Regions from separate parts of the Blautia sp. CAG:257 genome, predicted to be linked through region 2. Evidence: predicted binding sites of a transcription regulator. Region 2 holds the regulator's gene; each other region holds the start of a gene.
What was found. Region 2 encodes Rex, which represses fermentation and respiration genes when NADH is low (regulators of the CRP and FNR family bind a similar motif). Its sites were predicted from a motif close to ATTGTTAANTANTTAACAAT; they were not measured.
Positions count from the first base shown of each region.

Region 1: QVP40_RS03990 (complex I 24 kDa subunit family protein) is a predicted target of Rex. The motif match lies at 4,980-4,999, and genes of this name have one in related genera.
Region 3: QVP40_RS04955 (acyl-CoA carboxylase subunit beta) is a predicted target of Rex. The motif match lies at 3,058-3,077, and genes of this name have one in related genera.

Region 1 is NZ_HF999018.1:77,009-84,629, forward strand. It holds gene QVP40_RS03965 (DUF3786 domain-containing protein) at 1-619, shown strand, start outside; gene QVP40_RS03970 (cyclodeaminase/cyclohydrolase family protein) at 682-1,311, shown strand; gene QVP40_RS03975 (bifunctional 5,10-methylenetetrahydrofolate dehydrogenase/5,10-methenyltetrahydrofolate cyclohydrolase) at 1,362-2,216, shown strand; gene QVP40_RS03980 (glucosaminidase domain-containing protein) at 2,213-3,067, shown strand; gene QVP40_RS03985 (4Fe-4S dicluster domain-containing protein) at 3,242-4,747, opposite strand; gene QVP40_RS03990 (complex I 24 kDa subunit family protein) at 5,152-5,631, shown strand; gene QVP40_RS03995 (NADH-quinone oxidoreductase subunit NuoF) at 5,628-7,499, shown strand; gene QVP40_RS04000 ([FeFe] hydrogenase, group A) at 7,515-7,621, shown strand, end outside.
Region 2 is NZ_HF999046.1:50,263-57,883, reverse strand. It holds gene alr (alanine racemase) at 1-920, opposite strand, end outside; gene QVP40_RS06510 (bifunctional ADP-dependent NAD(P)H-hydrate dehydratase/NAD(P)H-hydrate epimerase) at 907-2,433, opposite strand; gene QVP40_RS06505 (redox-sensing transcriptional repressor Rex) at 2,527-3,171, opposite strand; gene abc-f (ribosomal protection-like ABC-F family protein) at 3,343-5,262, shown strand; gene QVP40_RS06495 (NADP-dependent isocitrate dehydrogenase) at 5,340-6,551, opposite strand; gene QVP40_RS06490 (S8 family peptidase) at 6,672-7,502, opposite strand.
Region 3 is NZ_HF999031.1:36,944-44,564, forward strand. It holds gene QVP40_RS04935 (segregation and condensation protein A) at 1-222, shown strand, start outside; gene scpB (SMC-Scp complex subunit ScpB) at 239-808, shown strand; gene QVP40_RS04945 (zinc dependent phospholipase C family protein) at 823-1,617, shown strand; gene QVP40_RS04950 (D-alanyl-D-alanine carboxypeptidase family protein) at 1,734-2,963, shown strand; gene QVP40_RS04955 (acyl-CoA carboxylase subunit beta) at 3,181-4,617, shown strand; gene QVP40_RS04960 (OadG family protein) at 4,631-5,377, shown strand; gene QVP40_RS04965 (biotin/lipoyl-binding carrier protein) at 5,401-5,781, shown strand; gene QVP40_RS04970 (sodium ion-translocating decarboxylase subunit beta) at 5,798-6,946, shown strand; gene QVP40_RS04975 (oxaloacetate decarboxylase subunit alpha) at 7,026-7,621, shown strand, end outside.

The DNA of each region.
Region 1 (7,621 bases), on a different contig from region 2:
GAGAATGCCCTGGGAGCATTATCTGGAGGAGTTCCGGAAAGCAGATCCGAAAGAGATTTCCAGTCGTCTTTCCATTCCTTATGATGAAACGGAAAAAAGCTTTGAGCTTCCGTTTCTGGGAAGTGTCTATTACATTTCCTGGCCTGATTTTCACGTGACTCACAAAGAGGACAAAAAGGGTTACTATCCTCTTGAGGAGATGGTATATGCCAGGATTCTGACTATTCGTTTCCTTCTGGGAGGAATGAGCTCTCAGGGAACCGGAAAAATGAAAACCTACAGGGAAATGCCCTGGGGAGAAGTGTATTTGCGGCAGTTTGACGGACGCTGCATCAAACGTCTTGCCTTTTCCTATGGAAATCGTCTGAAGGATTTTAAAGCTGTTATGGAGCATATTCAGGCAGTTCCTGTAAACCACGGGGATCTTGCCTATGAAATTGAAATTTACCCGGATTATCAGGTGCAGATGATTCTCTGGGAGGGGGATGATGAGTTTCCGCCTTCGTCTCAGATTCTGTTTTCAGATAACTTTCCGGTATCCTTTCAGGCAGAGGATATGGCTGTGATGGGAGATGTGATCATCGGGGCTCTGAAAGCATTTGGAAAAGTAACAGGTTAAGATAAAAAATACAGTTGTGACAAAAGGGATCAGCTGTGTATCATCATCAGGAGGGTAAAACTATGGGATTTTCAACAAGTACATGTACAGAGTTTGTTGAAGTACTGGCTTCCAAAGCACCGGTACCGGGCGGCGGCGGCGCTTCCGCACTTGTTGCGGCAGTGGGAACTGCACTTGGAAATATGGTAGGAAGCCTGACAGTAGGAAAAAAGAAATATGCGGATGTAGAAGATGAAATGTGGGAGCTGAAAGCAAAATGTGATCAGCTTCAGAAAGATTTCCTCCGTCTCATCGAAAGAGATGCGGAAGTATTTGAGCCTCTTTCCAAAGCATATGGAATGCCGAGAGAAACGGAAGAAGAAAAGGCTGAAAAGGCAAGAGTCATGGAGATCGTTCTCAAGGATGCCTGCTCCGTACCGATGGAGATCATGGAAAAATGCTGCGAGGCTATTGAGCTGATCGTGGAATTTGGCGCAAAGGGCTCCAAGCTTGCTATCAGTGATGCAGGCGTAGGCGCTGCTTTCTGCAAGGCAGCTTTAAAAGGCGCCAGCCTGAATGTGTACATAAACACAAAATCCATGGCAGACAGAGAGTATGCAGAAGAGCTGAACAGAAAAGCTGATGCAATGCTTGAGAAATATACAAAGATTGCTGACGAAACCTTTGACAGTGTTCTTGGAAGACTGAAATAACAGCAGTATTTTTATAAAAACAGCAGTTTTATTTTAGGAGGAATAATAAAATGGCAAAACAGTTATTGGGAAAAGAAGTAACAGCAGCGCTGAACGAGAAAATTAAAGCAAATGTAGCAGAGCTTCAGGCAAAGGGTGTAAATCCTACACTGTGCATTATCCGTGTTGGCGAGAATCCAAGTGATATTTCCTATGAGAAAGGCGCTACCAAACGCTGCGAGACACTTGGCGTAGCATGTGAAAAAATCCTTCTTCCGGGAGACGTTTCCCAGGATGAGCTTCTTGCAACAATTGATAAAGTAAACAAAGACGACCATATCCATGGCGTTCTTCTGTTCCGTCCTCTTCCGAAGCATCTGGATCAGGCAGTGATCGAAAATGCTCTTGCTGCAGAAAAAGACGTTGACTGTATGACAGATCTTTCCATGTCCGGTGTATTCACAGGCAAAAAGATCGGTTTCCCGCCATGTACACCACAGGCATGCATGGAAATTCTTGATCATTACGGAATTGACTGCACAGGCAAAAAAGCAGTTGTGATCGGAAGAAGCCTTGTAGTAGGAAAACCGGCAGCTATGATGCTGGTTAAGAAAAACGCAACTGTTACTATCTGCCACACAAGAACCGTTGATATGCCGTCTGTTGCAAGAGAGGCTGATATTGTGATCGTAGCAGCAGGACGCGCAGGCGTTGTAGGCGCTGATTATGTAAGAGAAGGACAGACTATCATTGACGTAGGTATCAATGTAAATGCAGAAGGCAAGCTCTGCGGAGATGTTGACTATGCAGCAGTTGAGCCGATCGTAGACGCTATCACACCGGTACCGGGCGGAGTTGGAAGTGTTACAACATCTGTTCTGGTTGGCCATGTGGTAGAAGCAGCAATGAGAAAGGTAAATGGATGATTTTTTCTCGGAAGAATAAGCTCTTCTGGGGGAATCTGACCCTGACGGGCGCTCTGATTTTCGGGGCGCCTGTTTTTGCATTGGCAGACAAAGCGCCTGATCCGTCAGAAATACAGGGCCCTGTAAGGAAACCTCAGGAAGAAAATAAAGCTGTACAGAAAAACGGAGACTCAGATAACCTGTCAGGAAAGACTGACGGAAACAACAAAGACAGGGAAACAGACTACTCAGAAGAAGGGCAGATCAGCAAGCCTTCCTATTCTTATGAAAGTGGTCCCGGGACAGAGGGCTTTGTAGATGATTCTACAGATAATACCTATGGCTATTATACGATTATGGGAGCAACCACCGTTACTCTGGAAGAAATGACCTCCCTTTATGAGGAAAACGGGGCAGAGTATCCTTCTTCTTTAAAAGAGGGCGGTGCAGAGACCATTGAGGATTTCTGCAGCATTATTCTGGAAGAAGCGGAACTGGAAGGCGTTCGTGGAGAGGTGGTTTATGTGCAGGCCATGCTGGAAACAGGGTGGCTTCAGTTTGGCGGAGACGCAGTGGAAAGTCAGTACAACTTTTCCGGCCTTGGAACAACAGGCAGAGGAGTACAGGGAAATTCCTATCCGGATGTGCGAACCGGAATCCGGGCTCAGGTCCAGCATCTGAAGGCTTATGCCAGCACAGAGGAATTAAATGAAAACTGTGTGGATTCCAGATTTGATATGGTTACAAGAGGTTCCGCTCCCTATGTGGAGTGGCTGGGAATCCAGGAGAACCCTAACGGAGGCGGCTGGGCTGCCGGAGCCGGGTACGGGGAGAAGCTGACAAAGCTGCTTGAAGATATGAAGGAAGAATAATCCGGAAATAAAAATATTTCATACAAATAGGTACAATAGTTACAGGTGTTAAAAGACCTTCCGCCTTCTACTATCTGAAGCTACTGTACCTTTCTTATATCCATTCCGCCCGTCAGACACGGCCGGGGGAGTGCAGAGGGGTTCGGTCAGAGAACCCCTTCTGCGTAATTTACTTTAATCCAGTTTGATTTCTTCCAGCTCTTTTTCCGGCAGTTTTTTGGAAGAATCCTTAAGATACTGCTTCAATGCTTTGGAGGATGTTGCAAAGGGAACGTTGGTTCCCGCACCGCCCATGCAGCCGCCCGGACAGGCCATACCCTCGATCATACATCCTTTCAGCTTGCCTGCCTTTGCAAGAGTCAGCATTTTTTTGCAGTCAGCAAGAGTTTCCGCATGTTCGATATGAACCGGAACTTCCGGATAATATTCTTTCAGACAGGCTTCGATGGCGCCGGCCACACCGCCTGCAACTGCATAGCCGCGTCCGGCAGCAGTGGCATTATGGAGAGATTCATCGCCCTCAAAAGAAGTCGGATCGATCTCTCTGGCATCAAACATGGCAGAAAGCTCTTCAAAGGTCACGACAAAATCCACATCGCTTCGTACAGAGGTACGCATAGCCTCCAGTTTTTTTGAGGCACAGGGACCTACGAAAACAACCTTGGCATCCGGATGCTCCTGTTTTACCTTACGGGCAGTGGCAACCATAGGAGTAAGCTCCTGAGAAATATTGTCGATCATGTCCGGGAAAAATTTCTTTGCCATCATGGACCAGGAAGGACAGCAGGAGGTCAGAAGAAACGGAAGGTTTCCGGTAGCAACTTCCTTTGCATAGTGGTGCGCCTCGGAAATAGCTCCGATATCTGCTCCCAGAGCAACCTCGTACACATCGGAGAAGCCAAGGATCTCAAGGGCGGTTTTAAATTTACGTGGTGTTACGTCCTCTCCGAACTGACTGATATAAGCAGGAGCCACAATGGCAATGATCTTATTTCCTTCACGCAGAGAGTGGGCAAGCTGGAAAATCTGAGATTTGTCAGAAATGGCTCCAAAAGGACAGCTTACCATACACATACCGCAGGAAACACATTTGTCATCCAGGATTTCTGCACGTCCCTGTTCGTCGCTTCCGATGGCCTTTACGCCGCAGGCCTGTTCGCATGGACGGATATTGTGAGAGATGGCATCATAAGGACATACGGCTTTACATTTTCCGCATTTGATACATTTATCCTGATCAATACAGGATTTGCCATTGATCATGGAAATGGCGCCCTTGGGACAGGCCTGCATACATGGGTGAGCCACACAGCCTCTGCACATGTCGCTGACAATATATTTGTTGGGAGGGCAGGCCGCACAGGCAGAAGGAATTACCTGCATAAGGGGCGGTTCATAATATTTTTCATCAATATTGCTGGCTTCCAGTCCTGAAGTCAGATGAACCGCTCTGTTTTCCGGACGGAGAGAAAGTCCCATTGCAAGACGTACACGCTCACTTGCCACAGCACGCTCACGGTAAATGCTCTCTCTGTACTGTGCCCGTTCTTCCACAATGTTATAGGGAATTGCCTCAATGTCATGAATGAGAGTTTCATCTTTGGATTCAAATCCGACTTTTGCCACTTCTGTAAAAATTTTATGACGTATCTGTTTTACAGGAGTATCCAGGTTTCTCATAATCACTATCTCCTTTGTGTATATTTGTCTACCAGTTCTTCTAATCATATATGAAAAAAATTTTAAAATCAATATTTATCCTGTACTTTTAAAAGCACAAGTGAGACATATGGGGAAAAATGTTATCGTTTGGGGTAAAGTGGCCTGTATTTGGACCAGTTTGCTGAAAAATGGATATAAATTGTATGGTTTACGGTAAGAATATCTGTATAATTGGAGAAAAAATAACAACAATGTTTAAACTATAACAAACTTTTTGGTTAATTCACAAAATTTCAGAAAAATCAGAAGATAGTACTTGTGGAAACTGCCTGTGTCATGTATAATTACAACATGAGTAACTGGCGAAAATGACCAATGCAATGGATGAAAGGTAAGGGTACAAGCGTTAAGGAGGGAAATGCATGTTAGATCAGTCTTATTACACAAAGACGGACGAGATTATTGAGCACTATGGACGTAAAGCGGCGTCCCTGATTCCTATTATGCAGGATATTCAGGCAGAATATCGCTATCTTCCCGGAGAGCTTCTCACTTATGTGGCGGAACAGATCGGTGTGACTGAGGCCAAGGCCTACAGTGTGGCTACATTTTATGAGAACTTTTCTTTTGAACCAAAGGGAAAATATATTATCAAGGTTTGTGACGGAACAGCCTGTCATGTGCGGAAATCCATGCCTGTGAAAGAAGCCATGATGAAGGAACTTGGCTTAAGTCATAAAAAGCATACCACAGATGATATGCTTTTTACCGTAGAAACAGTTTCATGTCTGGGAGCGTGCGGACTGGCTCCAACATTGACTGTTAATGATGAAGTGCACCCGAAAATGACACCGGAAAAAGCGGTGGAGCTGTTGGAAAAACTGAGAGGTGAAAAGGCATGAGTATAATTTCAAAGGAAGATCTGCTCAATAAGCAGAAAGAAGTTCAGAATACGATCAGTACCTATACCTGCCGTGTTCTTGTCTGTTCCGGTACCGGCTGCATGGCTTCCGGAGCACAGAAAATATATGATGAAATGTCAAAGCTCTGTTCTGATCTGGATGGAGTGCAGGTGGAGATGCAGAAAGATATTCCCCATCTTGGCGTGGTAAAAACAGGATGCCAGGGTCTTTGTGAGCTGGGCCCTCTTGTAAGGATCGAGCCGTATGATTATCAGTATGTGCATGTACAGGTGGAGGACTGCAAAGAGATCGTGGACCGTACAGTTCTTCAGGGACAGCCGGTAGAGAGGCTTTTTTACAGAGATCATGACAATATCTGCCCCCATCCGGACGATATTCCGTTTTTAAATCAGCAGACCCGTATCGTTCTGGAAAACTGCGGCAGGATCGATGCAGAGTCCATAGACGAATATATTGCAGCAGGCGGCTTCCAGGCCATGACCAAAGCGTTTTTTGACATGACGCCACAGGAAGTAATTGACGAGGTAACAAAATCCGGGCTGAGAGGACGCGGAGGAGCCGGTTTCCCGGCTGGAAAGAAGTGGGGACAGGTTGCCCGCCAGAAAGAAACTACCCGCTATGTGGTATGTAACGGTGACGAGGGAGACCCGGGCGCATTTATGGATGGCTCCGTTATGGAGGGCGATCCCTATAAGATGATCGAAGGTATGGTGATCGCCGCTTATGCAGTAGGCGCTGAAAACGGATATATCTATGTGCGTGCAGAATATCCTCTTTCTGTAAAAAGACTGCGTATGGCTATTGAACAGGCAGAGGCTTACGGACTTCTGGGAGACAATATCCTGGGTTCCGGCGTAAACTTCCACTTACATATTAACCGGGGCGCAGGCGCATTTGTATGCGGCGAGGGATCTGCTCTGACTGCTTCTATTGAGGGCAACAGAGGCATGCCCCGTGTAAAACCTCCCCGTACAGTAGAAAAAGGTCTGTGGGAAAAACCAACGGTTCTGAATAATGTAGAAACTTATGCAAATGTTCCCAAGATCATTCTTCAGGGAGCTGACTGGTTCCGTACCATCGGAACAGAGGGAAGCCCGGGAACAAAGACGTTTTCTCTTACAGGATCTATTGAAAATACCGGACTGATCGAGGTTCCTATGGGTACCACTCTGCGTCATATTATCTATGACATCGGCGGAGGCTTAAAGAGCGGCGCTGCATTTAAAGGCGTTCAGATCGGCGGCCCTTCCGGCGGCTGTCTGGTAGATGAACAGCTTGATCAGCCCCTTGATTTTGATTCTGTAAAAAAACTGGATGCCATTATGGGTTCCGGCGGTCTGGTAGTTATGGATGAAAATACCTGTATGGTAGAAGTTGCCCGTTTCTTTATGAGCTTTACCCAGAGGGAAAGCTGCGGAAAATGTGTTCCCTGCCGTGAAGGCACGAAACGTATGCTGGAGATTCTGGAGCGGATCGTTGACGGAAAAGGAAAAATGTCAGATCTGGATGAGCTTGAAGAGCTTGCAACCATGGTCCAGAGCATGGCTCTCTGCGGACTTGGAAAGAGCGCGCCTCTTCCGGTTATCAGCACTCTGAAACGCTTCCGGGATGAATATGAGGAACATATCCGGGATAAAAAATGCCGTGCAAAGGTTTGTACAGCCCTTCGCCAGTTCCACATTAATGAAGAGTTCTGTATCGGATGCGGCAAGTGCGCCAAGAACTGTCCGGCCGGAGCGATCACCGGAAAGATCAAGCATCCGTATCATATTGATAATGACCGCTGCATCAAGTGCGGTGCATGTAAGGATAACTGTAACTTTGATGCAATTTATGTGGAAGCGTAGAAGGGAGGAACGATTATGGGTACAATGACCATTGACGGTAGAAAAGTTGAATTTACCGATGAAAAAAATGTCCTGACTGTAATCCGTAAAGCAGGCATTAATATACCGACACTGTGCTACCA
Region 2 (7,621 bases):
TTTTTTCCATGGATCAGGACCCATCCTTTGTTGGAAAGACTTCTGGGATATCCGTCTGCATAGCCTACAGGTATGGTGGCAACCTTCATGTTTTTTTGTGCAGTAAAGGTTCCTCCATAACTGACCGAAGCCCCTGCTTTCAGTTCCTTGACATAACTGACATGGCTTTTCAGCTCCATAGCAGGCAGAAGCCTTACAATATCCCGTTCCACCTCATCAGAAGGATAAATTCCATAAATGGTGATTCCGGCACGGACGGCATCCATGTTTGCTTTTGGCATACGGATAATGCCTGCGCTGTTGGAACAGTGCTGTACAGGAATTCTGATTCCACTTTCATGAAGCAGTCTCTCAAAGGTCACGTAACGTTCCAGCTGTTTTTCAGCAGGAGAGAGATCTGTTTCGTCTGCTCTGGCAAAGTGGGTGAACAGTCCCTCCACTTCTACATTTGAAAGTTCTGTGATCTTCTTAATTTCCCGAACGCTTTCTGTGGTATCAGAAAATCCAATCCTGCTCATTCCTGTGTCAAGTCCAATATGGATATGTACTGTTTTTCCCTGACGGACAGCCTCCTCTGACAGCTTTTCTGCCATGGAGTATTCGCTGACAGTCAGCCGGATCTCCTGCTCCACCATATCAGGAAAATATTCCTCAAATACGATTCCCAGAATCAATATTGGCTTTGTTACCCCAAAGGCACGAAGCTGAAGCGCCTCCTCTGCGGTAGCCACTGCAAATCCCCAGATATAGCTGTATCCATGAATCAGACGGGCAATGGCTTCTGCTCCGTGGCCATATCCGTCCGCCTTGATCACAGCAATGATTTTTGTGCCCTTTGCGATATTTTTTTTCATTTCTCCAAAATTATGCGCAATAGCATCCAGGGATACTACTGCTTTGATTCTGTCATATCTCCTCATGTCTTCCTCCGTACTTCAATACCTCCGGAATTGTCAGGAGCAGATCTCCCGCCTTCATTCCATACATTCCCTTGTTCTCAGCTGCCAGATCGCCTGCTCTTCCGTGGATAAAAACTCCCAGCGCTGCGATCTCTGTCATTTCACCAACTGAAAGCGCCTCTCCTCTGTACATACAGAGCATTCCGGCAAGAACCCCTGCAAGTACATCTCCGCTTCCGGCTGTTGCCATTCCGGCATTTCCGGAAAGATTATACCATACTGTGCCATCGGAACCGGCCGTTACAGTACAGGCATCCTTCAGTACACAGACAGAGCCCGAAGCTCTGGCATATTCCAGTGCCGAGGCTTCCCGGCTGTCCTGCAGCTCTCCAATACTTTTTCCGGTAAGCCGGCTCATCTCTCCCATATGGGGAGTCAGAATCACATGACTGCCCAGAAGGTTTTTCCAGGACAGATTTTCTGCCAGAAGGTTCAGACCGTCTGCATCAAGCACCACTTTTTTTCCGGATAAAGCTTTTTCCAGAAACCAGTGCACCTTAAACCGTGTTTTTTCCGAAATTCCAAGTCCCGGCCCCATCAGGATCACATCACACCAGTCAAAGGCATTCTGATAGGCCGCTTCTCCTTTTCCACAATCAATAATGGCTTCCGGAAGCAGGCTCTGCAAAGGAATACGGTTGCTTTCATCGGTAAGAATACGTACCATTCCCGCACCGCCGGCAAATGCTGCCGCTGCGCAGAAATAGGCGGCGCCGCACATTCCCGGGCTTCCTGCCACTGCAAGAACCTTTCCGAAGGTGGACTTGTTTCCTTCTGGTGTTCTTCCGGGAATCTTTTTGGTATCTTCCACTTCCAGAATTCTCTTTTTCTCAAAAACACCAGACTCTCCGTAAACGCCAATATCGGCCAGAACCGTTCTTCCGGCATTTTTTCTGCCCGGATAAAGGCACAGCCCCGCCTTCAGAAATCCAAAGGTCACGGTAAGATCCGCCTCAAAAGCAGCACCCATCACTGCGCCGGTATCTCCGTTCACCCCGGATGGAATATCAACAGCTACTTTCCAGGCAGTCATCCGGTTCATGGTTTCTATCAGTTCTTTATATTTTCCCATAACAGGACGGGCCAGTCCCACACCGAAAACAGCGTCTACTATAGTAGTATATTCACGCCACTGCGGGTTATTCACAACCGGAACATGATAATTTGATGCAATGGAAAGCTGGCGCGCGGTTTCATGGGTAAAAGAGGAATGATTTCCTGCCACATAAATCTCAGCCTGATATCCATGAAGAAAAAGGATCCGGGCAATGGCAATTCCGTCTCCTCCGTTATTTCCGCTTCCGCAGACACAGAGAATCTTCTCTTCTGTGTTTTTTTTATGAAACACCTTTTCCATTTCTTCCACAGTTTTCAGAGCCGCCCGTTCCATAAGAACACAGGAAGGAATGCCTCTCTTTTCAATCGTATACGCATCCAGCTGCTTCATTCTCTCACAGCTTACCACTTCTTTCATCTGATCCCCTCCTTTTTTGTATCTGTCTGCTTTATGTCTTTTTACATCAAAAGGCTGTCAGCCCGGAATAGGGTGACAGCCTGCTGAGATGGGCTAATTTTCGTGTTCCTGACGGTACTGGCTAAGATTGTAAGAAAGCCGCATAAGGCTCTCGGAAAGATGTACATTCTCTACGATCACATCATCAGGAGTATCCAGATCAATATGCGCAAAATTCCAGATTGCCTTGATTCCGTTCTCAATCAGAATATTTGCCATATCTCCGGCCTTATTTTTCGGAAGCGTAAGGATTGCGATCTCAATCTGATTTTCCTTCAGGAAAAACGGAAGATCACTGATCATCTGAATCTCAATTCCCCGCACTGCGATCCCTTCCAGTACAGGATTGATGTCAAAAATGCCCATCAGCTTAAATCCGCGTTTTTCAAAATCCACATAGTTTGCCAGCGCCTGTCCAAGATTACCGGCGCCCACGATGATCATGGGATGAACCGTATCCAGTCCCAGAATCTTTCCGATCTCTGTGTACAGGTATTTCACGTTATATCCGTATCCCTGCTGTCCGAATCCGCCGAAATTATTCAGGTCCTGACGGATCTGAGACGCTGTCACATGCATTTTTTTGCTGAGGTCATTGGAAGAAATACGCTCCACATTTTCTTCCAGCAGTTCTCCAAGATATCTGTAATAACGCGGCAGCCTTTTTATCACTGCTTTTGAAATTTGTTTTGCCTCCACGGGATGATCCTCCTTCTGATTTCCTATTAATTATAACGAAATGTTATTTTAATGTCAAATAAAGTTTTTTCACTTCGCAAAAACTTTTTGGTCTTTACAAAATCATTGTAAAAGCCTTATAATCTTACAGTACGTATTAAGATAAATTAAGGCATTTGCGGAGGAACAACAATGATTTTAGCATGTCAGGGCATCTGTAAATCCTTTGGCGAAAAAGAGATTTTAAAAGATGCCTCTTTTCACATAGAAGAGCGGGAAAAAGTCGCTCTGATCGGTAATAACGGCGCAGGAAAAACCACTTTGCTGCGCATTATTATGGAAGAGCTTTCTGCTGATTCCGGAAACGTGATACTGGCAAAAGATAAACGTATGGGATATCTGGCTCAGTATCAGGATATTTACGGACAGCGCACCATTTACGAAGAGCTTCTTACAACCAAACAGCACATCCTTGATATGGAAGAACGCATGCGCTCCATTGAACTGGAAATGAAGCATGTACAGGGCGAAGAGCTGGAGCAGCTTATGAACACCTATACCAGACTTACCCATGAATTTGAGCTGGAAAACGGCTACGCATACAAAAGCGAGCTTACCGGCATACTGAAGGGTCTGGGCTTTGGGGAAGAAGACTTTGAAAAACCGATTGAAACTCTTTCCGGAGGCCAGAAAACAAGGGTAGCTCTTGGCAAGCTTCTGATCTCCAGGCCGGATATCCTTCTTCTTGACGAGCCTACCAACCATCTGGACATGGAAAGTATTGCCTGGCTGGAAACCTATCTTCTGAATTATCCGGGAGCTGTTTTTATTGTTTCCCATGACCGTTATTTTCTTGACAAGGTAGTGACTAAGGTAGTAGAAATCGAAGCCGGTCAGGTGATTTCTTTCCAGGGCAACTACTCTTCTTATGCAGAAAAAAAGGCGCAGCTGAGAGACGCCCAGTATAAGGCATACCTGAATCAGCAGCGGGAAATCAAGCATCAGGAAGCTGTGATCGTTAAATTAAAGTCCTTTAACCGTGAAAAATCAATCCGCAGAGCTGAAAGCCGTGAGAAAATGCTGGATAAAATCCAGAGACTTGACAAGCCGGTGGAAATCCAGACTCATATGCGTCTTTCTCTGGAACCAAGAACCGTAAGCGGAAATGACGTTCTTACTGTAGAGGATCTGTCCAAAAGCTTCCCCGGCCAGACACTTTTTACAAATATCTCCTTTCAGATAAAAAGAGGTGAGCGGATTGCGCTGATCGGAAATAACGGGACAGGAAAGACTACCATGCTGAAGATTCTTAACAGCATCCTTCCTGCAGACTCCGGAAGCTTTTCCCTGGGCTCCAAGGTTCAGATCGGCTACTATGATCAGGAGCATCATGTGCTTCATTCAGAAAAAACTATTTTTCAGGAAATTTCGGATTCCTACCCCACACTGACGGAAACAGAGATCCGAAACATGCTTGCCGCCTTTCTTTTTACCGGAGATGATGTTTTTAAGGAAATCTCTTCTCTTTCAGGTGGAGAAAGAGGAAGGGTCTCTCTTGCCAAGCTGATGCTCTCAGAAGCCAATTTCCTGATCCTGGACGAGCCCACCAACCATCTGGATATTGCTTCCAAGGAAATTCTGGAGGAAGCTTTAAACAGCTACAGCGGAACCGTCCTTTATGTTTCTCATGACCGTTATTTTATCAATCAGACCGCTACAAGGATTCTTGACCTGACCCATCAGGCGATTGTGAATTATATTGGTGACTACGATTATTATCTTGAGAAAAAAGAGGAGCTGACGGAAAAATATGCGCCTGCCCCGTCTGATCCTGCTGAAACCAGAGCACCGGAAACAGATAACTCTGACAGCAAGCTTTCCTGGCAGCAGCAAAAGGAAGAACAGGCCCGCAGGCGAAAACTGGAAAACGAACTGAAAAAAACAGAAGCCAGGATCGAAGAGCTGGAAAAAAGAGATAAAGAAATCGATGAAACTCTGGTGCTTCCGGATGTGTGCACCAATGTGGCGCGCTGTACTGAATTAAGCCGCGAAAAAGAGGCGGTTCTGAAGGAACTGGAAGAATTATATGAAAAATGGGAATCCCTCGCCTGAGGTTTTCCCATTTTTGCTGTCCGAAACCGCTGTTCATATGATCCAAAGCAGTTCCTGTTATTTTGATTTTTGTACGGTTACTTCATTATACGGTCCAGTGACTCCCGCACGGCCAGAATAAAGTCTCTGCTGGAAAGCACCTTTGGATGCTTGATGGTTGTGATCATGGCAAGATCCTTTGTCATCTTTCCTGCCTCAATCGTAGAAAGAGTTGCTTTTTCCAGTTTATCCGCAAACTCAGTCAGAGCTTTATTTCCATCCAGTTCTCCTCTTTTACGAAGCGCGCCTGTCCATGCAAAAATTGTTGCCACTGAGTTGGTAGAGGTTTCTTTTCCTTCCAGATGTCTGTAATAATGTCTCTGTACTGTTCCGTGGGCCGCCTCGTACTCATAGTATCCGTCCGGAGAAACAAGAACAGAGGTCATCATGGCAAGAGAGCCAAAAGCAGAAGAAACCATGTCGCTCATAACGTCTCCGTCATAGTTTTTGCAGGCCCAGATGAATCCGCCCTCGGCTTTCATTACACGGGCAACCACATCATCAATCAGGCTGTAGAAATATGTCAGTCCTGCCGCATCAAATTTCGCCTTAAATTCCTCTGTAAAGATCTTCTGGAAAATTTCCTTGAATTTGCCGTCATAGGTTTTGGAGATAGTATCCTTTGCTCCAAACCACACATCCTGCTTTGTATCAAGAGCGTAATTAAAGCAGCTTCTTGCGAAGCTCTCAATGGATGCTTCCATATTGTGCATTCCCATGGCAACACCCGGAGCCTTAAATTCCTGTACAAGAGAGCGTTTCTCTTCTCCGTCCTCAGAAGTATATACCAGTTCTACCTTACCCGGTTTCTCTACATAAAATTCTGTGTTTTTATACACATCGCCATAGGCATGACGGGCAATGGTAATTGGTTTTTTCCAGTTACGTACACAGGGTTCGATTCCTTTTACAACAATGGGAGCCCGGAATACCGTTCCGTCAAGAATAGCGCGGATGGTTCCATTAGGGCTTTTGTACATTTTTTTCAGATCATATTCCTTCATTCGGGCATGATTTGGAGTAATCGTAGCGCATTTTACTGCAACACCGTATTTTTTTGTGGCATTGGCAGCATCTACGGTTACCTGATCGTCTGTTTCGTTCCGGCAGGCAAGCCCGAGATCATAATATTCCGTATTCAGATCCACATAGGGAAGCAGAAGTTCCTCTTTGATCATTTTCCAGAGAATACGGGTCATCTCATCTCCGTCCATTTCTACCAGGGGTGTTGTCATTTTAATCTTATCCATGTATTTTATCTCCTCTCCGGTTGAAGCATGTTCTGTTTAGTATTGTACAAAAAAACTCCTCTTCCGTCAACGCTGATGCTTTCACTTCATAAAATATTTATGATTCTGCCCCTCTTTCGTCTACAGTTCCAGAAACCGTTCCAGGTTAAATCTGCCCCATCCCTGCTGGTTTCTGGGAAATCCCATATCATCTGCACTGTCCTTCAGCATCATTTTAATCTCCACATTGGTAAGAAGGGGATCTTTTTCAAGCGCCAGAGCAACGGCCCCTGAAACAAAGGGCGTAGACATGGAGGTTCCGCTTTTCATCCGGTATCCGCCCTTTGATGAGCAGGAAATGATCCGGTTTCCGGGAGCTACAAGATCCGGCTTACATATACATTCAAACGTAGGGCCTCTTCCGGAAACTCCTTCCGTTCCCACAAGCATGTCACTGGAACCTACGGTAATGATCTTTCTGCTGCTTCCCGGCGCTGTAATGCTCCCTGGCAGCGGTCCCTGATTTCCTGCCGCTGCCACGACCACCAGCCCCCGATCCCATAATTTCTCCACTCCCTGTATCAGGCTGTTATGTTCTTTTCCGTTTTTACAGGTGGTTCCCACAGAAATATTCACAACACGGATATGGTATTTTTGCATATGACGGATGATCCAGTCAAAGGCGCACAATACATCCTCTTTGTTTCCGTTCCCAAACCGGTCCAGAACCTTCAGCCCGATGATCCCGCATCCAGGAGCCACTCCCCTGTATTTTCCCCCGGAGGCTGTTCCGTCTCCACAGAGAATTCCGGTTACATGAGTTCCATGCCCATTATCATCATAAGGAGTCTGTTTATGTGAAATAAAATCAGAAAAAGCACAGATTCTGTTTCCAAAATCCGGATGCGGAGAAATGCCTGTATCCAGAATTGCCACACCGATGCCCTTTCCGGTATAATTCATCATTTTCATGAATATACTCCAAAAAAGAAGCTTTATTTTAATGTATTCAGTCTGAGAATTATTTGCGAATTTTATAGAATATGAATATTTTTCATAGATTTGCCAATACTGTAAACCATCGGAATAAC
Region 3 (7,621 bases), on a different contig from region 2:
ATGAAAGCATATGCGGCAGAAAACAGACGTTTCAGCTTTCGGGGGCTTCTGGAAGGCCAGACCTCCAAAATCCAGGTGATCGTTACATTTCTGTCTATCCTGGAGCTGATGAAAATGGGATACGTTCATGTAAAACAGGAAGAGCTGTTTGACGACATCCAGGTGGAGGTAAAAGAGGATCCTGATACCTGGAAGAACCTGACAGAATTTGCGGACGAATAGGGGAATAAGGAGAAATATGGAAATAAAAAGAACAGAGGCAGCCATTGAGGCTATCCTTTTTGCCATGGGGGAATCTGTGGAGCTTTCCCGGATTGCCGCTGCGGTAGGGCAGGACAAGGATACTACCCGCAGGCTGCTGCATCACATGATGGACCGGTATCAGGAGGAGGACAGGGGGATCCAGATCATAGAGCTGGAACAGTCCTATCAGATGTGCACGAAAAAAGAGTATTATGAGAACCTGATCCAGATCGCCCTGCATCCCCAAAAGCCGGTTCTTACGGATGTTATGCTGGAAACACTTTCGATCATTGCCTATAAACAGCCTGTGACAAAGGCGGAAATAGAAAAGATCCGCGGAGTGAAATGCGACCATGCCATTAATAAGCTGATGGAATATGAGCTTGTCAGAGAGCTTGGAAGGCTGGACGCGCCGGGACGCCCGATTCTTCTTGGCACAACAGAAGAGTTTCTGCGTTCTTTCGGGGTGCAGGCTCTTGATGAGCTTCCGGTTATGGATCCGGTACAGCTGGAAGATTTCAAGGCGGAAGCAGAAGAGGAAATCCAGTTAAAGCTGGACGTATAAGGAGGAAGGGTGAAATGCCAACCACATACACACACGATTTATTTGGAAAAAAGGTTTACAGACAGCTTCCCAGGGAAATTCGAAAAGTGATACGGGAAAACGGAAATCTTTTTCGGATCGGCCTTCATGGACCGGACATTCTGTTTTATGACCTGTTCAATCAAAAGGTCTGCGGTCTGGGAACGGAAATGCACAAGATACCTGCAGCCTCGTTTTTTTTAAGAGGGATGAGCATTGTAAGAAGAACAGGAGACGAGAGGTTTCTGGCTTATCTTCTGGGATTTGCCTGTCACTATCTTCTGGACAGCTCCTGTCATCCTTTTGTGGATGAAACGGCTGAAAAGAAGATTCTTTCTCACACGCTTCTGGAAAAAGAATTTGACAGAACGCTGATGGTGGAAACAAACAGGAATCCTCATCATTATTATCCGTCAGACTGTATTGTGCCCAGGATGGATTATGCAAAAGTTATACACTGCATGTTTCCTGAGATTACAGCAAAGAATATTTTCTTTTCTCTGAAGATGATGAAATTTCTTACCAATGCAATGGTTTACAATAATTCCGGAAAACGGAGGCTTTTGGCGGCCATTGTCACAAGGATCGCAGGACGGAAGCGGTCTGCGGCTGTCCTTGAATATTTTATGGAAAAGGATCCGGTTCCGGGGTCAGAAGCTCCTGTAAAGGAACTGCATCAGTATTTTGACCAGGAGGTACGGGAAGCGCCTGCGTACATTGAGGAACTGTTCCGTTTATCCAGAGAGAAGAGAATGCTTTCAGAGAGATGGAACCGCACCTACAACGGATAGATGAAGGGGAAACACAGCCTGCTGGATAAACAGGGAGCTGAGACAGAGGAAATGCAGAATAAAGCGGACATGTATGCATAAACTTATCCTATAAGCATAAAAAGGCGGGGATGAATATGAGACATGCTGCAATACTTCTGCTGACATCTGTCTTTCTTTTTGGGGAGTTTGCTTTTGGTTCTCAGGCTGTTGCGGCTGAGACAGTCTGTGAAAATACAGAAAAGGAAGCGGCAGATTCTCCGGGCAGTCTTTACGCTCTTTCAGCTGTTCTGATGGATGGAGAGTCCGGGCGTATTCTTTATGAAAAAGACGGGGAAACACCCAGGCCCAATGCCAGTACAACAAAAGTAATGACCTGTATTCTGGCTCTGGAAAACGGGGCAGGCGACGATTACGTCATGGTGTCAGATAAGGCGGCGGCGCAGCCGGATGTACAGCTTGGCATGAGGGAGGGAGAGCAGTATTATCTGGAAGACCTTCTGTATTCTCTTATGCTGATGAGCCACAACGATACAGCGGTAGCCATAGCGGAACATATCGGGGGAAGCACGGAAGGTTTTGCCGGGATGATGAATGAAAAAGCAAAAGAGATCGGATGTACGGATACGTATTTTATTACGCCCAACGGTCTGGATGCAGAAGATGAAAAGGGAGTGCATCATACAACTGCCAGAGATCTGGCTTTGATCATGCGCTATGCCATCAGAAGCGAAACCTTTTTAAAGATCACCCAGACCCGGGAATATTCGTTTACAGATCTCGATGAAAAAAGAGAATTTTCTGTTCACAATACAAACGCTCTGCTGACTATGACTGACGGGGTTCTTTCCGGAAAAACAGGATTTACAGGGGATGCGGGATATTGTTATGTGTGCGCCTGCGAAAAAGATGAAAAGACTTTTGTGGTGTCCCTTCTGGGATGTGGCTGGCCAAACAACAAAGGATATAAGTGGAAGGATTCTGTGAAGCTTCTGGATTACGGGGAAGATAATTTTGATTATGAGAAGTTCTGGAAAGAACTGAAGTTTCCGGAAGTACCGGTGAAAGACGGAGTGGAAAAAAACAGTACCTTTGGGGACACGGCTGTTGTAAGCGGGATTCCGTCTGTTTCCGAAAAGGAAAAGAATAAAAAAATACTTATGAAAAAAGGTGAAAAGATCAGCTGCCGCCTGGAGATGCCGGAAAAGCTTCAGGCGCCGGTAAAAAAAGGAAACAGGATCGGAACTCTTATTTACAGCCTGGGAGAAGAGAAACTGGCTTCTTATCCGGTGCTGGCTGACCGGAATGTGGAAAAGGTTTCTTACGGCTGGTGTGTGGACCAGGTGTTTCATGATTTTTTTCACTGAATATCAGTTATAGGAATATCCGGAATTTTGCTGAAGGGGAAATTCCCGGCTTTGGTGCACCATGTACCACAGGCCGGGAGTTTTTTTGAGAGAAGAGGTTAAAATTTTAACAAAAACGTATTACCCTATTGAAAAATTTAGAAAAAAAGGTTACAATTATAATCGGCTGAAATTTTGGTTATACTTAAAATTCTTATAAAATGGAGGGCAAACGAGAATGAGTAACGCAACACCAAGTTTAGCAGGCACAAGAATCACTTCTTTGCTTGACGCGAACAGTTTTGTTGAAATCGGAAAAAGTGTTACAGCAAGATCCACAGATTTTAACATGACTGAAACAAAAGCACCTTCAGACGGTGTGATCACCGGCTCTGGTGTGATCGACGGAAATCTTGTATATGTTTACAGCCAGGACGCTTCTGTTCTGAACGGAACCGTTGGAGAAATGCATGCAAAGAAAATTTCCGCTCTGTATGACCTTGCAATGAAAACAGGAGCACCGGTGATCGGTCTTGTTGACTGTGCAGGTCTGAGACTCCAGGAGGCTACAGACGCTCTGGAAGCTTTTGGTTCCATTTACCTGAAGCAGACACTGGCATCCGGAATGATCCCGCAGATCACAGCGATTTTCGGCACCTGCGGCGGCGGTATGGCCGTTGTTCCGGCACTGACGGATTTTACTTTTATGGAAGCAAAAAAAGGTAAAATGTTTGTAAATACTCCAAATGCTCTGGAAGGCAATCATGTGGACAAATGCGATACAGCATCTGCTGATTTCCAGAGCCAGGAGACAGGTCTTATTGACGGTACAGGCACAGAGGAAGAGATCCTTGGTCAGATCCGTCAGCTTGTAAGCCTGCTTCCTTCCAACTTTGAGGACAATGATTCCTTTGTAGAATGTGCAGATGATCTGAACCGTACCTGTGATGATCTGGCTGCATGTGCAGGAGATACTTCCCTTGCACTTTCCAGAATCGCAGATGAGGGACTTTTCTTTGAAACAAAGAAAAATTACGGAAAAGATGTTGTTACAGGCTTCCTTCGTCTGAACGGAGCAACTGTAGGTGCTGTGGCAAACAGAACAGAGATCTACAACGAAGAAGGCGAAAAAACAGAAGAATTTGACGGCACCATTTCTGCAAGAGGCGCAAGAAAGGCAGCAGCCTTTGTAAAATTCTGCGACGCTTTTGATATCCCGGTTCTGACACTTACCAATGTGACCGGATTTAAGGCAACTCTCTGCAACGAAAAAATGATGGCAGCATCCATCGGTGAGATGGTTCATGCCTTTGCAGATGCAACTGTACCGAAGGTAAACGTAGTGATCGGTAAAGCTTACGGAACCGCATATGTTGCCATGAACAGCAAATCTGTAGGCGCAGATCTTGTGTATGCATGGGACAGCGCAGAAATCGGTATGATGGACGCTTCTCTGGCAGCTAAGATCATGTATCCGGGCGCAGATGCTGCTTCTCTTAATGAAAAGGCAGCAGAGTACAGAAACCTTCAGTCAGGTGTGGAATCTGCAGCGGCAAGAGGCTATGTAGATACTGTGATCGCTCCGGCTGATACCAGAAAATATGTGATCGGAGCTTTTGAAATGCTGTTCACAAAAAGAGAAGACCGTCCGGCTAAAAAGCACAGCGCAGTCTAAGTGAGGTGAGCATATGAATCAGATGTTAAAAAAAGCATCCTCTGTCTGCGCAGCAGCAGTGTGCGCCGCATCACTTATGTTTTCCGGCGCTTCCGTTGTAATGGCTGGCAGTGAGATCGACGAGGAAATCATGACTCAGATCACCATGACTGCAGAGGGACTGACTCAGACGATCATTCCGCTCAGTGATGAAGAGATTGAGGCATATCTGGAATCCGGTGACGAATTTACCGAGGGAGCCATGACCGCATGGGATGACGCCAGGGATGAAGTAGGTGAACTGAAAGAGGCCGGAAAGGCCGAGGTGGAGTTTTCCAATCATCAGTATACTGCCACAGTTCCGGTGGATTTTGAAAAGCTGGATGCAAAATTTGTATATGTATTTGAGGACGTGGAAGGTGTGCTGACACCTGTTTCTGCTTCTGTAGACGTTCAGTACCCGTTATCCACAACCATGAAAAATGCCGGATTGAATACAGTTATGGGACTTGGAACCGTATTTGTGATCCTGGTTCTTCTGATCTTTATTATTTCTCTTTTCAAATTTATTCCGGGTTCACCGGCAGCTGCAAAAAAAGAGAAAAAAGAAGAAGCTCCGGTACCGGCACCTGCCGCTGTTCCGGTTCAGGAAACAGTGCAGGCAGCTGATGATACAGAACTGATCGCAGTTATCGCAGCAGCGATCGCGGCCGCAGAGGGAACCACAACAGACGGATTTGTCGTGCGTTCTATCCGCAAAATCAACCGCCCAAGAAGATAATTGACAATTAGGAGGATTATAAAATGAAAAGTTATACAATTACTGTAAACGGAACTGCATATGAAGTAACTGTAGAGGAAACTGGAAGTGTTGCTGCACCGGCTCCGGCAGCAAGAGCAGCAGCTCCTGCAGCACCTAAGGCTGCACCGGCTCCGGCTCCGAAAGCAGCAGCTCCTGCAGCTGGCGCAGGCGCTGTAAAAGTGACAGCATCTGTACCGGGAAAAGTTCTTAAGATCGTTGCATCTGCTGGACAGGCAGTAAAAGCAGGCGACAGCATCGTGATCCTGGAGTCCATGAAAATGGAAATTCCTGTAGTTGCACCTCAGGACGGTACAGTTGCAAGCATTGATACAACAGAAGGTGCTTCCGTAGAGAACGGAGATACCCTGGCTACTATGAACTAAGACGGGAGGTATTCAGATGTCTTATGTAACAGAAACCCTGTCTAACCTGATTCATCAGACAGCCTTCTTTAATCTCACCTGGGGCAACTATCTGATGATCGCGGTGGCATGCGTATTCTTATTCCTTGCTATCAAGAAGGGATTTGAACCGCTTCTTCTTGTTCCTATCGCTTTTGGTATGCTTCTGGTAAATATTTATCCGGATATTATGGCTCGTCCGGAGGATATGTCAAACGGAGTAGGCGGACTTCTTCACTATTTCTACCTGCTTGATGAATGGAGTATTCTTCCGTCCCTGATCTTCATGGGCGTAGGAGCCATGACAGACTTCGGTCCGCTGATCGCAAACCCGAAGAGCTTCCTTCTCGGCGCTGCGGCTCAGCTTGGTATTTATGTTGCATACTTCCTTGCAATCTTCATGGGATTCAATGGAAAGGCAGCAGCAGCAATCTCCATTATCGGCGGTGCTGACGGCCCGACTTCTATCTTCCTTGCAGGAAAGCTTGGACAGACTGCCCTGATGGGACCGATTGCGGTGGCGGCATATTCCTATATGTCTCTTGTTCCCATCATTCAGCCTCCGATTATGAAGCTCTGTACAACAGAGAAAGAGCGTAAGATCAAAATGGATCAGCTTCGTCCGGTCAGCAAGCTGGAGAAAATCCTCTTCCCGATCGTGATCACTATCGTAGTATGCCTGATCCTTCCTACAACAGCTCCGCTGGTAGGTATGCTGATGCTTGGTAACCTGTTCCGTGAGTCCGGCGTTGTAAAACAGCTGACAGAGACAGCTTCCAATGCACTGATGTACATCGTAGTTATTCTTCTGGGTACTTCCGTAGGTGCTTCCACAAGCGCTGAGGCATTCCTGAACCTGGATACTCTGAAGATCGTAGCTCTTGGTCTTGTTGCCTTTGCTTTCGGTACCTTTGGCGGTGTTATGCTTGGAAAACTGATGTGCAAGCTTTCCGGCGGAAAGATCAATCCTCTGATCGGATCCGCAGGTGTATCCGCAGTTCCGATGGCAGCCCGTGTATCTCAGAAGGTTGGCGCTGAGGCAGATCCCACCAACTTCCTTCTGATGCATGCGATGGGACCAAACGTTGCCGGTGTTATCGGTACAGCCGTGGCAGCCGGAACCTTTATGGCTATTTTCGGTGTCTGATCTGTGGTGACAGACAGACGCCTGTAATCGTCAGATATATTGAATTTCCTTGCAAAAATTGATTAAAGGAGAATAAATAATGGCAGAATTAGAAAAAAAACCTGTTAAAATCGTGGAAACTGTTCTGCGTGATGCGCATCAGTCTCTGATCGCAACAAGACTCAGCACAGAGCAGATGCTTCCTATTGTTGATAAAATGGACAAAGTCGGCTACCATGCAGTAGAGTGCTGGGGCGGCGCTACTTTTGACGCTTCTCTTCGTTTCCTGAAGGAAGATCCATGGGAAAGACTTCGTAAATTCCGTGACGGCTTCAAAAACACAAAGCTTCAGATGCTGTTCCGCGGACAGAATATCCTTGGATACCGTCCTTACGCAGATGATGTGGTAGAGTATTTTGTACAGAAATCTGCAGCAAACGGAATTGATATCATCCGTATTTTTGACTGCCTCAACGACATGCGTAACCTGAAAACCGCAGTTAAGGCTGCAAACAAAGAAAAAGCTCATGCTCAGGTTGCTCTTTCCTATACTCTTGGCGATGCTTATACTCTGGAATACTGGACAAACATTGCAAAAGAGATCGAGGAAATGGGTGCAGATTCTATCTGCATCAAGGATATGGCAGGACTTCTTCTTCCGTATCAGGCTACAGAGCTTGTAGGCGCTCTGAAAGA